3 regions of the Nocardioides sp. HDW12B genome follow, and region 2 is predicted to be linked to each of the others. Evidence: predicted binding sites of a transcription regulator. Region 2 holds the regulator's gene; each other region holds the start of a gene.

Region 1 (3,268 bases), 460 kb from region 2:
CGGTCGCGTCCCTGGACAGCCGCCGGTGACGCGCGCACACTCCTCTCGTGTCCAGCAGTCCGCAGCGGCACCGGACAAAGCAGGACTCGCGTCTGCCCCAGGTCACGCGGGAGGACGCGACGCGTCGTGCTGCGACCGAGTACGCACGCGTCGTGGCCCTGCTCGAGACGTTGGGCCCCGAGCAGTGGCGGCGGCCGACCGAGTGCCCGGGCTGGGACGTGCGGGCGATGGCCGGCCACATGCTCGGCATGGTGCAGATGGTCGCGAGCGTGCCGGAGATGGTGCGGCAGCAGGTCGGAGCCGGTCGACGCGCGAAGCGTGACGGCGTCGTGCTGGTGGACGCGCTGACGGCCCTCCAGGTCGACAAGAACGCGTCCCTGGCCCCTGAGGGACTGATCGCCGAGATGCGTCGTCTCGCTCCCCGGGCGGTCCGCGGCCGGTCGCGGGCGCCGGGTCTGCTGAGGCGTCAGACGATCCCCGACGGGGACGAGTGGTGGACCCTGGGCTACCTGTTCGACGTGATCCTCACCCGCGACCCGTTCCTCCACCGGGTCGACCTGACGCGCGCCACGGGGGCCGAGATGGTGCTGAGCCCCGAGCACGAGGGCGCGATCGTGGCCGACGTGGTGGCCGAGTGGGCCGACCGCCACGGTGCGGCGTACGACCTCGAGCTGACCGGCCCGGCGGGCGGGCGCTGGCAGCGTGGCGAGGGGGAGCGCCTCACCCTGGACGCGCTCGACTTCTGCCGCGCGCTGAGCGGGCGGGCTCCGGCCGAGGGCCTGCTGCGCACCCAGGTGCCGTTCTGAGCGGGGCCCGGCCGACCCCCGGGTGCGGGCTCAGCCCGAGCGGCCGACGCCGAGGGCGTCGAGGACCGCGGTGCCGCCGTCCAGGACGCCTGCGACCGTCCCGTCCTGGCCCCCCGCTCCTGGCGGCGTCGCGTGGGGGTCGTCGGTCAGCCGCACGTCGCGGCAACCGTAGTCGTCGACCACCGCCCCGGTCAGGTCGCCGTCGTGGCTGGACACGACCATCCAGCGGGGGCCGAGGTCGTCGGTGCACCCGCCGCTGCGGTCTGCGGGGGCGAGGCCGTCCAGGGCTCTCGTCAGTCGGGAGAGGTCGGTGACGGGCTCGGGGCGACCCGCGCGTCTCCATCCGAGGACGGTCCCTCCGGAGGAGGTCGTCCCGACATCGACGCTGCCGTATTCGCACACCCAGGCCGTGTCCGGCTCGAGAAGGGTCGGCATCTCGTCGGCGACCTCCTGGGTGCCGAACCCGTGCCCCGACGGGTCCTCGCCGACCGGGAGCGTCCTCGGGCAGGGGCGACCGCCGGCCTCCGTGAGCTCGTCGGCCCTGACCTGCGGGCGGTCCGCCGCGGCGGTGCCCGACCCGGGCACGGCGCACCCGGCGAGGGCGAGAGCCGCGGCGACCAGGCCGAGGCGCGCGGCCCCGCGGATGGTTCGGCCAGCGGCGAGGGAGCGGGTCTTGCCAGGGGCCGAGATGCTGATGTCCGGGGTCGGCATGACAGTTCGACGTACGTGCGTTCGCCGCGGTTCCCGCGACGGGCGGCGGCCGCGGCACGGGGTCGTCGGAGCCTTCGCGGAAAAGGGCGTCGGATCCGCTGCCGCTCCTCGAACGTCTGATCGTATTGTGTCGGAGGGTCCTGGCACCGTGGTCGCATGACGAGGGACGCAGCGACCGCACGGCCGGTCGAGGAGCGCCCGCAGCGCCTCCACCGGTACGCCGGACGGCTGCTGGCCTCGCTCGACGAGGTGACGGGCGCGGGGGTCGGCGGGGTGGCGGTCGGCTGCCTCGACGCGACGGAGGCGGCCGAGACCGTGCTCGAGCTGGGGAGGGTGATCGCGCGGCTCGAGGGGCTGCGCCTGGCGGTGCTCGCGCACGGCGACGCGATCGACCTGGCCCGCAACGTCCCGGGCCCGGCGACGGGGGACACTGCCGGGTGGTTGACCGCCACGGCGCTGATCCATGCGCGTGCGGCGCACGCCGAGGTCCGCCTGGCGGAGGACCTCAGCGATCGCTACCGGGCGACCGCGGACGCCCTGCTGGGCGGGCGCATCGACGCGGCCCAGGCACGAGCCGTGGTCCAGGCGGTGAACCGGCTGCCCGACTGGGTCGAGGCCGAGGACCGGGCCAGGGCCGAGAGGCACATGCTCGAGGAGGCGTCGCGCCTCGACGCCGTGCAGCTGCGCGCGGTCGGCCGGCGTTTGCTGGAGGTCGTCGACCCCGCGGGTGCCGAGGCCGAGGAGGCCCGGCGCCTGCAGGCCGAGGCCGACGTCGCCGACGCCCGGACGTCCCTGTCGATGTGGGACGACGGCACGGGCACCACGAACGTCTGGGCGAAGCTGCCGACCAGCCGCGGCGTGATGCTGCGCAAGGCGCTGCACGCGATCGCGAACCCCCAGCTGGCCGACGCGATCCCGCGCACCGACCGGACCCAGCCGCAGGTCATGGGGCAGGCGCTGTGCCGGCTGCTCGAGTCACTCGATCCCGACGACCTGCCCAGCAGCGGCGGGCTCAACGCCGCGGTCGTGGTCACGATGAGCCTGGAGACGCTGCTCGGCGGTCTGGGCGCCGCGACGCTCGACTCCGGCGACCGCATCGCGCCGGGGGAGGCCCGCCGGATGGCCTGCGCGGCGGGCGTCATCCCCGCCGTCCTCGGGTCGCGCGGCCAGCTGCTCGACCTGGGGCGCCGGGCGCGACTCTTCTCGAAGCCGCAGCGGGTCGCGATGGCCGTGCAGCAGGGGTTCACCTGCGCGGTGGAGCGCTGCGACCGGCCGACGGCCTGGGCGGACGCCCACCACCTCGACGGCTGGGCTCGGGGCGGGCGCACCGACGTCGCCGACGGTGTCCTGCTCTGCGGGCGCCACCACACGCTGGCCCACCACCCCGACCACCACGTCCAACGCCTCGGCCCCGGACGGGTCAGCATCGACCGCGCCCCACGAGCGGCGCCCCTGAGGCACTAGCCGGCAGGAGTCAACGTCGGTGGCGCGGGGAACGGCAGGTCGAACGTGTCCGGCTCGGCCCCGACGGCGGAGGCGGCGCCGAGCTCGTCGGCGACGACGACGATGCCGGACGTGCCGGCCTCGCCGATGCGCACCACGCGCGTCTCCCCGCTGGGGAGCGTGAGGTGGTAGCGGTCGGCGAGGTAGCCGATCCCGAGCTCGGTCAGCGTCTCCTCGGTCTCCAGCCAGTCGAGGGGCGTCTCGGTGCGCCGGCGCCCGAGCAGGTCGACGGCGTGGAACCCCTCGCC
Region 2 (3,268 bases):
GGCGCCAGGTCGTCGCGGGCACTGCCTTGTTCCTGGTCTCGGACGGTCTGCTCGGCACCCGGGAGTTCCTCCTGCCCGACAGCGCCACCGGGGCCACAGGGGCCGCGGGAGCCGGCGGGACCACCGCGGCTCGACGGATCCTCGACGTCGCGGTCATGGCCACCTACACGGCTGCCCAGGGCTTGATCGCGTCCGGCGTGGCCGACGCCGTCCATCCCGACCCGACCGGTCAGGCAGCCGGGACCGCGAGCACCTGACCCTCGACCAGCACGCTGCTGTCGAGGTGGTTGAGCTGCTCGATCTCGAGCATGACGGACCGGGTCTCGCCGGGGCCGCCGACGCGGGTCGCGATGCCCCAGAGCGTGTCGCCCTGCTCGACCACGACCTGCTCGGTCGCCGGCGCACCGCGCTCCCCGGTGGCCACGGAGCCCGAGCTCACGACCAGCGAGAGGCCGAGGATCGCCCCGAGGATCAGCAGAGTCACGACCCAGCGGCCGCGACGGGTGAGCCGCACCCCCGGCGCCGAGCGCGCACCTGCGGCCCGCGGGGCCGTCGGAGCGGTGCGCGTCGAGGGAGAGCCGTGCGCAGCCGGGTGACGTCGCGCGTCGGGGACGGCGCGCGCCACCGGAGTGGTGCGGGTCGAGCGGGTGGGGCGGGTCATCGTCATGGTGCTCATCTCGGGCCTCCTCGCCTGAGGGGCGGCGGTCGCCGCCCGGTCGGGATGTCTGTCGTCCACGACCCCGGTTCTAACGAGACCCCCCGACACATCCCCGGGAGCGGGTCCCGGCGCGGTGTCGAACGGACGTTCGATCGAACCTGTGTTCGACCATAGGGGCGCGGCGAGCCCCGCGCAAGGGTTTGGTCGAACAGGTGTGCGAACAGTTCTGGGCGTCGGCGACCCCGGACCCGGGAGCCCGGATGGCGGACGACGCGACACGCGCGGTTCGAACACATGTTTGAAGACGGTGAGGGGGACGACTAACGTGCCGACCACGAGTTCGCCAGAGAGGGAGCACCATGGCCACGAGCGGGGACACCCCCACCAGCAAGCGCACGAGCAGCGGCCGCGGACGAGCGGGGAAGGCTGCCACCGGCACCTCTCCGGTGGTCCGGGAGCTGCCGGACGGCCCCCCGGACGCCAGCGGCCTGACCCCGCGCCAGCAGCGCGTGCTCACCGTGATCCACGAGTCGGTCAGCAGCCGTGGCTACCCGCCGAGCATGCGGGAGATCGGCGAGAAGGTCGGGCTCACGAGCTCGTCGTCGGTCGCGCACCAGCTGCGGACGCTCGAGGAGAAGGGGTTCATCAAGCGTGACCCGAACCGTCCTCGCGCGCTGACGGTGTCGCTGCCCTCGGAGCAGGACGAGACCGGCATCAACGACGCCCGCCCCACCCCGACGTACGTCCCGGTGGTCGGTCGCATCGCGGCCGGTGGCCCGATCCTGGCCGAGGAGCGCGTGGAGGAGGTCTTCCCGCTGCCCCGCGAGCTGGTCGGCGACGGCACCCTCTTCCTGCTCGAGGTCGTCGGCGACTCGATGATCGACGCCGCCATCTGCAGCGGCGACTACGTCGTCGTGCGCCAGCAGCCGAACGCCGAGAACGGCGAGATCGTGGCCGCCCTCATCGACGGCGAGGCGACGGTCAAGACCTTCCAGCGCAAGGACGGCCACGTGTGGCTGCTCCCGCACAACGAGGCGTTCGAGCCGATCGACGGCACGCACGCCACCATCCTGGGCAAGGTCACCACGGTGCTGCGCCGCATGTGAGCGCTGCGCGCGACCCGCTCGTCACCGGACCGCCGGGAGGATCGCCTCTCCCGGCGGTTCGGTGCGTTCAGGTTGCAGCAGGCCGGGGCTCAGCACAGGATGGGAGCACCCCGCCCGGTGGCAGGCCCCGTGTCGCCATCCCTCCCCGATCCTCCAGAGGACTTCGTCGTGCGCCTGCCCCTCCCCCTGCGTCGCGTGTCCGCGACGGCTGCCGCCGTCGCCACGCTGGCCGCGCTGCTCAGCGCGGCCCCGAGCGCGTCCGGCGCCGGCGAGACCTCGCCCGGTGGCTCGTCGTCCGCGCCCGGCCGCCCGTTCGACCGCTCGAGCGGCCCGGTGTCCGCCGACGAGCGCCGTACGGCGGCGCGCACCCTGGCGGAGGCGCGAGGTCTCGGCGCGCGACCGGACGCCTCATCGGAGGGCCGCGAGGCCAGCATCGTGCTGCGGGACCTCGCGCTCGCCCAGGACGCGCTGGCGCCCGAGGACCGCGAGGTCGCGGAGCGCATCCTCGCCCGCCCGACGGCGAGCGGTGGCGACGGCTACCTCGACTACGCCGCCGACGCGGACGTGACCAGCGACTGCGTCGTCAACCCGGTGCCCTCGTCGAACTTCTGCGTCCACTGGGCCCGACGCACCGCCGACGCCCCGCCGTCGGCCGACAGCGACTCCGACGGCGTCCCCGACCAGGTGGAGACCACGCACCAGGTCCTCGACACGGTCTGGAGCCGGATCGTGACCCAGGGGACCTACAGCGCGCCACCGGCGGACGGCACCGGCCCCGGCGCCTACCGCAACCGCTTCGACGTCTACCTCGGCGACATCGGCGCGGACCCGCAGCGTCTCTACGGCTACTGCACCCCCGAGAGGGTGCTCAGCGCCTACCGCTCCACCAGCTACTGCGCGCTCGACGACGACTTCAGCACCAGCCAGTTCCCGGGCACCTCACGCGGCAACCTGGAGGTCACCGCCGCGCACGAGTTCTTCCACGCCGTGCAGTTCGGCATCGACTACGCCGAGGACGGCTTCTTCATGGAGAACTCGTCCACGTGGATCGAGGACGAGATCTTCGACGACGTCAACGACAACCGGAACTACTTCGACGACAGCGCGCTGGCGTGGCCCGGGGACCCGCTGGACCTGGCGGAGAACTGGTACGGCAACTGGATCTGGCTGCGCTACCTCACTGAGCAGTTCCCCGAGGAGAACGGCACCGGGCTGCCGGTCCTGGTCAAGCAGGCCTGGGACCGCACCGACGACTCCGCCGGGTCGTTCTCGGTCCGGGCCCTGGCCCAGGCCGTCACCGCCCGCGGCGGCAGCTTCCCCGAGCTCGTCGCCGACTTCGCGACCGCCAACCGGTCACCTGCGACCTCATACGAGGAGGGCGCGGTCTACCCCTCGGCGCCCGCCGCCCGCACCGTGACCGTCGCCTCCCCCGTCACCGGCAGCGAGACGATCGACCACCTCGCCGCTGCCACCATCGAGGCGCGCCCCTCGGGGACGCTGCGCC
Region 3 (3,268 bases), 1.2 Mb from region 2:
GCAGCAGCCGGACCTTGCGGGCCAGCAGGTTGCGCAGGGTGACCCGCAGCACGGCTCAGGCGCCTTCGCCCGACGGAGCCGCGTGACGGGCCCCGACCGGCTGGGTGAAGAGGGTCATCTTCTCCAGCACCTTCTCCGCGGTGGGCTCGCGCATCTCGTCGACGACCTTGCCGTCGGCGAGGAAGACCACACGGTCGGTGTAGCCGGCCGCGACCGGGTCGTGGGTCACCATGACGATGGTCTGGCCGAACTCGTCGACCGAGCGCTTGAGCAGGCTGAGCACCTCGGCCCCCGAGCGGGAGTCGAGGTTCCCGGTGGGCTCGTCGGCGAAGACGATCGAGGGGCGGCTGGCGAGAGCCCGGGCCACGGCGACGCGCTGCTGCTGCCCGCCCGAGAGCTGGTTGGGACGGTGGTCGAGGCGGTCCCTCAGGGCGACGGTGTCGATGACGGTGTCGTACCAGCCCGCCTCGGGCTTGCGGCCCGCGATCGCCAGCGGGAGCAGGATGTTCTCCTTCGCCGTCAGCGTGGGCACCAGGTTGAAGGACTGGAACACGAAGCCGACCTGGGTGCGTCGCAGCACCGTCAGCTGCTTGTCCTTGAGCCGCGACAGCTCGGTGGCGCCGATGAAGACCGATCCCGAGGTGGCGGTGTCGAGCGCGGCGCAGCAGTGCATGAGCGTCGACTTGCCGGAGCCGGACGGACCCATGACGGCGGTGAACTCCCCGGCGTGGATGTCGAGGGTGACGCCGTCGAGGGCGCGCACCTCGGCGTCACCCTCGCCGTAGGTCTTGTGGAGGTCCACGACGCGCGCGGCGACCTCACCGGTGACGGGACGGGCAGGGGCTGCAGCGGACACGGGGACATCCTCGGGCTGGGGGACCTGAGCCCCGACGCTACCGACTGCGACCGCACCGGCTCCACTGCGTTTTGTCACGTCGCCGGCGGACCGTTCGTCACGGGTGCGACGGCGGGCGGATCCTCAGCCGAAGGCCTGGCGGTAGAGCACCTCGAGGTCCGGGGACCAGACGTCGGTGGCCCCGCAGATCATGACCTGGGTGCCGAGGGCCGCCACCAGGTAGCGGTCGCCCCGGCGGAAGATCGGGATGGCCTCGGTGCTCCGGGTGCCCCGGAGCGTGGTGACGACGACCGACTCGTCGCGCTCCCTCCCGCGGCGGGAGGCGAACCAGGTGTCGACCTTCAGCTCGACGTCGCTGCCGCTGATGTTCTCCACCCGGCCGTCGAAGGCGACGTCGGCGCGCGACAGGGCGTCGGCCGTGGGCGACAGGCAGCGCCCGGAACCCGCGGCGGGCAGCTGCAGGGTCACCGGCGTCTCGGCGGCCGGCGTGCCGCCGGTCTCCTCCGGCTCCGAGCACCCGGCGAGCAGCGTGAGGGCGGCGAGCGCGACGGCGGCGCGTCGGACCATGACCCCTCCTCGGGCGGCGCCCGGTGACGCCGTACGCCGAACCTAGTCGGGGCCGGCGGGCGGTGGGCCCCGACCGGGCAGATGCGTGGGAAAAGCACGCCCGGGCGGCCTGGCGGGGTGCTTGTCCCACGCATCTGTCGGGACGGGACAGGACACCCCACCACACGAAGTCTCTCGCACAGGTGTTCGAACGAGTGCTACCGTGACCGGCATGGCGCTCACGCTCCAGCCGTCGCTCTTCGACCCGCCGGACTCCCCCGACGCCGGGTCGTCGAGCGCCCTGGCCGGCCGGCTTCGTCGTACGACGTTGACCCGCGGGGCCTGGGTGGACCACTGCCCGGGGTGGCTGACCGGGGCCGACGAGGTGTTCCTCGACCTGCTCCGCTCGGTGCCGTGGCAGGCCGAGCGGCGGCAGATGTACGACCGGGTCGTCGACGTGCCCCGGTTGCTGGCGCACTACGGGGCCGGCGAGCCGCTCCCCCACCCGCGGCTAACGCAGGTCCGTGAGGAGCTCAGCGACCACTACGAGCCCGAGCTGGGCGAGCGGTTCGTGACGAGCGGGCTCTGCCTCTACCGCGACGGCCGCGACTCGGTGGCGTGGCACGGCGACCGCATCGGGCGCGGCCGCACCACCGACACGATGGTCGCGATCCTGTCCCTCGGCGAGCCCCGGCGCCTCCAGCTGCGCCCCAACCCCGACTCGGTCCCCTCGCTCGCCGGACTGACCCGGACCTTCACGCTCGGCCACGGCGACCTGCTCGTCATGGGCGGCTCCTGCCAGCGCACCTGGGAGCACGCCGTGCCCAAGAGCAGCACCCCCTGCGGCCCACGGATCTCGGTCCAGCTCCGCCCCCGCGGCGTGCTCTGAGCGGGTGTCGGTTTCACTGGGTACCTAGTGAAACCGGCGCTTCCCGAACGAAGTTTCGCTCGGGAAGCGCCAACATCACTAGGTACCCAGTGAAACCGACAGGGCCCCAGCACGGCGAAGGGCCCCGAGGCGGATCGCCTCGGGGCCCTTCGGGTGCTGCGGGTGGTGCTGGAGGTGCTGGTGGTGGGCGGGACTCAGAAGTCCATGCCGCCCATGCCGCCGTCGCCGCCAGGCATGGCGGCTCCGGCCTTCTCGGGCTTGTCCGCCACGACCGCCTCGGTCGTGAGGAACAGCGCCGCGATGGAGGCGGCGTTCTGCAGCGCGGAGCGCGTGACCTTGGCCGGGTCGAGGATGCCCTCGGCGACCATGTCGACGTACTCACCGGTCGCGGCGTTGAGGCCGTGGCCCGGGGTCAGGTTGCGCACCTTCTCCACGATGACGCCGCCCTCGAGGCCGGCGTTGACCGCGATCTGCTTGAGCGGGGCCTCGGAGGCCTGGCGCACGATGTTCGCGCCGGTGGCCTCGTCGCCGGAGAGCTCGAGCTTCTCGAAGGCAGCCTCGGTGGCCTGCAGCAGCGCCACGCCGCCACCGGCGACGATGCCCTCCTCGACGGCCGCCTTCGCGTTGCGGACGGCGTCCTCGATGCGGTGCTTGCGCTCCTTGAGCTCGACCTCGGTGGCCGCGCCGACCTTGATGACCGCAACACCGCCGGCCAGCTTGGCCAGGCGCTCCTGCAGCTTCTCGCGGTCGTAGTCGGAGTCCGACTTGTCGATCTCGGCGCGGATCTGGTTGACGCGGCCCTGGATCTGCTCCGCGTCGCCCGAACCCTCGACGATGGTCGTCTCGTCCTTGGTCAGGACGACCTTGCGGGCCTGACCGAGCAGCTCGAGGCCGGCGGTGTCGAGCTTGAGGCCGACGTCCTCGCTGATGACCTGGCCACCGGTCAGGATCGCGATGTCCTGCAGCATGGCCTTGCG

The links. Region 2 encodes LexA, which represses DNA repair genes until DNA is damaged. Its sites were predicted from a motif close to TCGAACANNTGTTCGA; they were not measured.
Region 1: a site for LexA is predicted at 1,626-1,641, ahead of G7072_RS09225 (HNH endonuclease signature motif containing protein). Genes of this name have one in related genera too.
Region 3: a site for LexA is predicted at 1,598-1,613, ahead of G7072_RS01575 (alpha-ketoglutarate-dependent dioxygenase AlkB). Genes of this name have one in related genera too.

What each region holds. Positions count from the first base shown of each region.
Region 1 is NZ_CP049867.1:1,968,690-1,971,957, reverse strand. It holds gene G7072_RS09235 (maleylpyruvate isomerase family mycothiol-dependent enzyme) at 48-806, shown strand; gene G7072_RS09230 (hypothetical protein) at 837-1,517, opposite strand; gene G7072_RS09225 (HNH endonuclease signature motif containing protein) at 1,674-2,981, shown strand; gene G7072_RS09220 (hypothetical protein) at 2,978-3,268, opposite strand, start outside.
Region 2 is NZ_CP049867.1:1,505,809-1,509,076, reverse strand. It holds gene G7072_RS07155 (lysoplasmalogenase) at 1-257, shown strand, start outside; gene G7072_RS07150 (LysM peptidoglycan-binding domain-containing protein) at 230-676, opposite strand; gene lexA (transcriptional repressor LexA) at 1,018-1,764, shown strand; gene G7072_RS07140 (MXAN_6640 family putative metalloprotease) at 1,933-3,268, shown strand, end outside.
Region 3 is NZ_CP049867.1:327,193-330,460, reverse strand. It holds gene G7072_RS01590 (FtsX-like permease family protein) at 1-52, opposite strand, end outside; gene G7072_RS01585 (ABC transporter ATP-binding protein) at 56-856, opposite strand; gene G7072_RS01580 (hypothetical protein) at 980-1,423, opposite strand; gene G7072_RS01575 (alpha-ketoglutarate-dependent dioxygenase AlkB) at 1,635-2,291, shown strand; gene groL (chaperonin GroEL) at 2,486-3,268, opposite strand, start outside.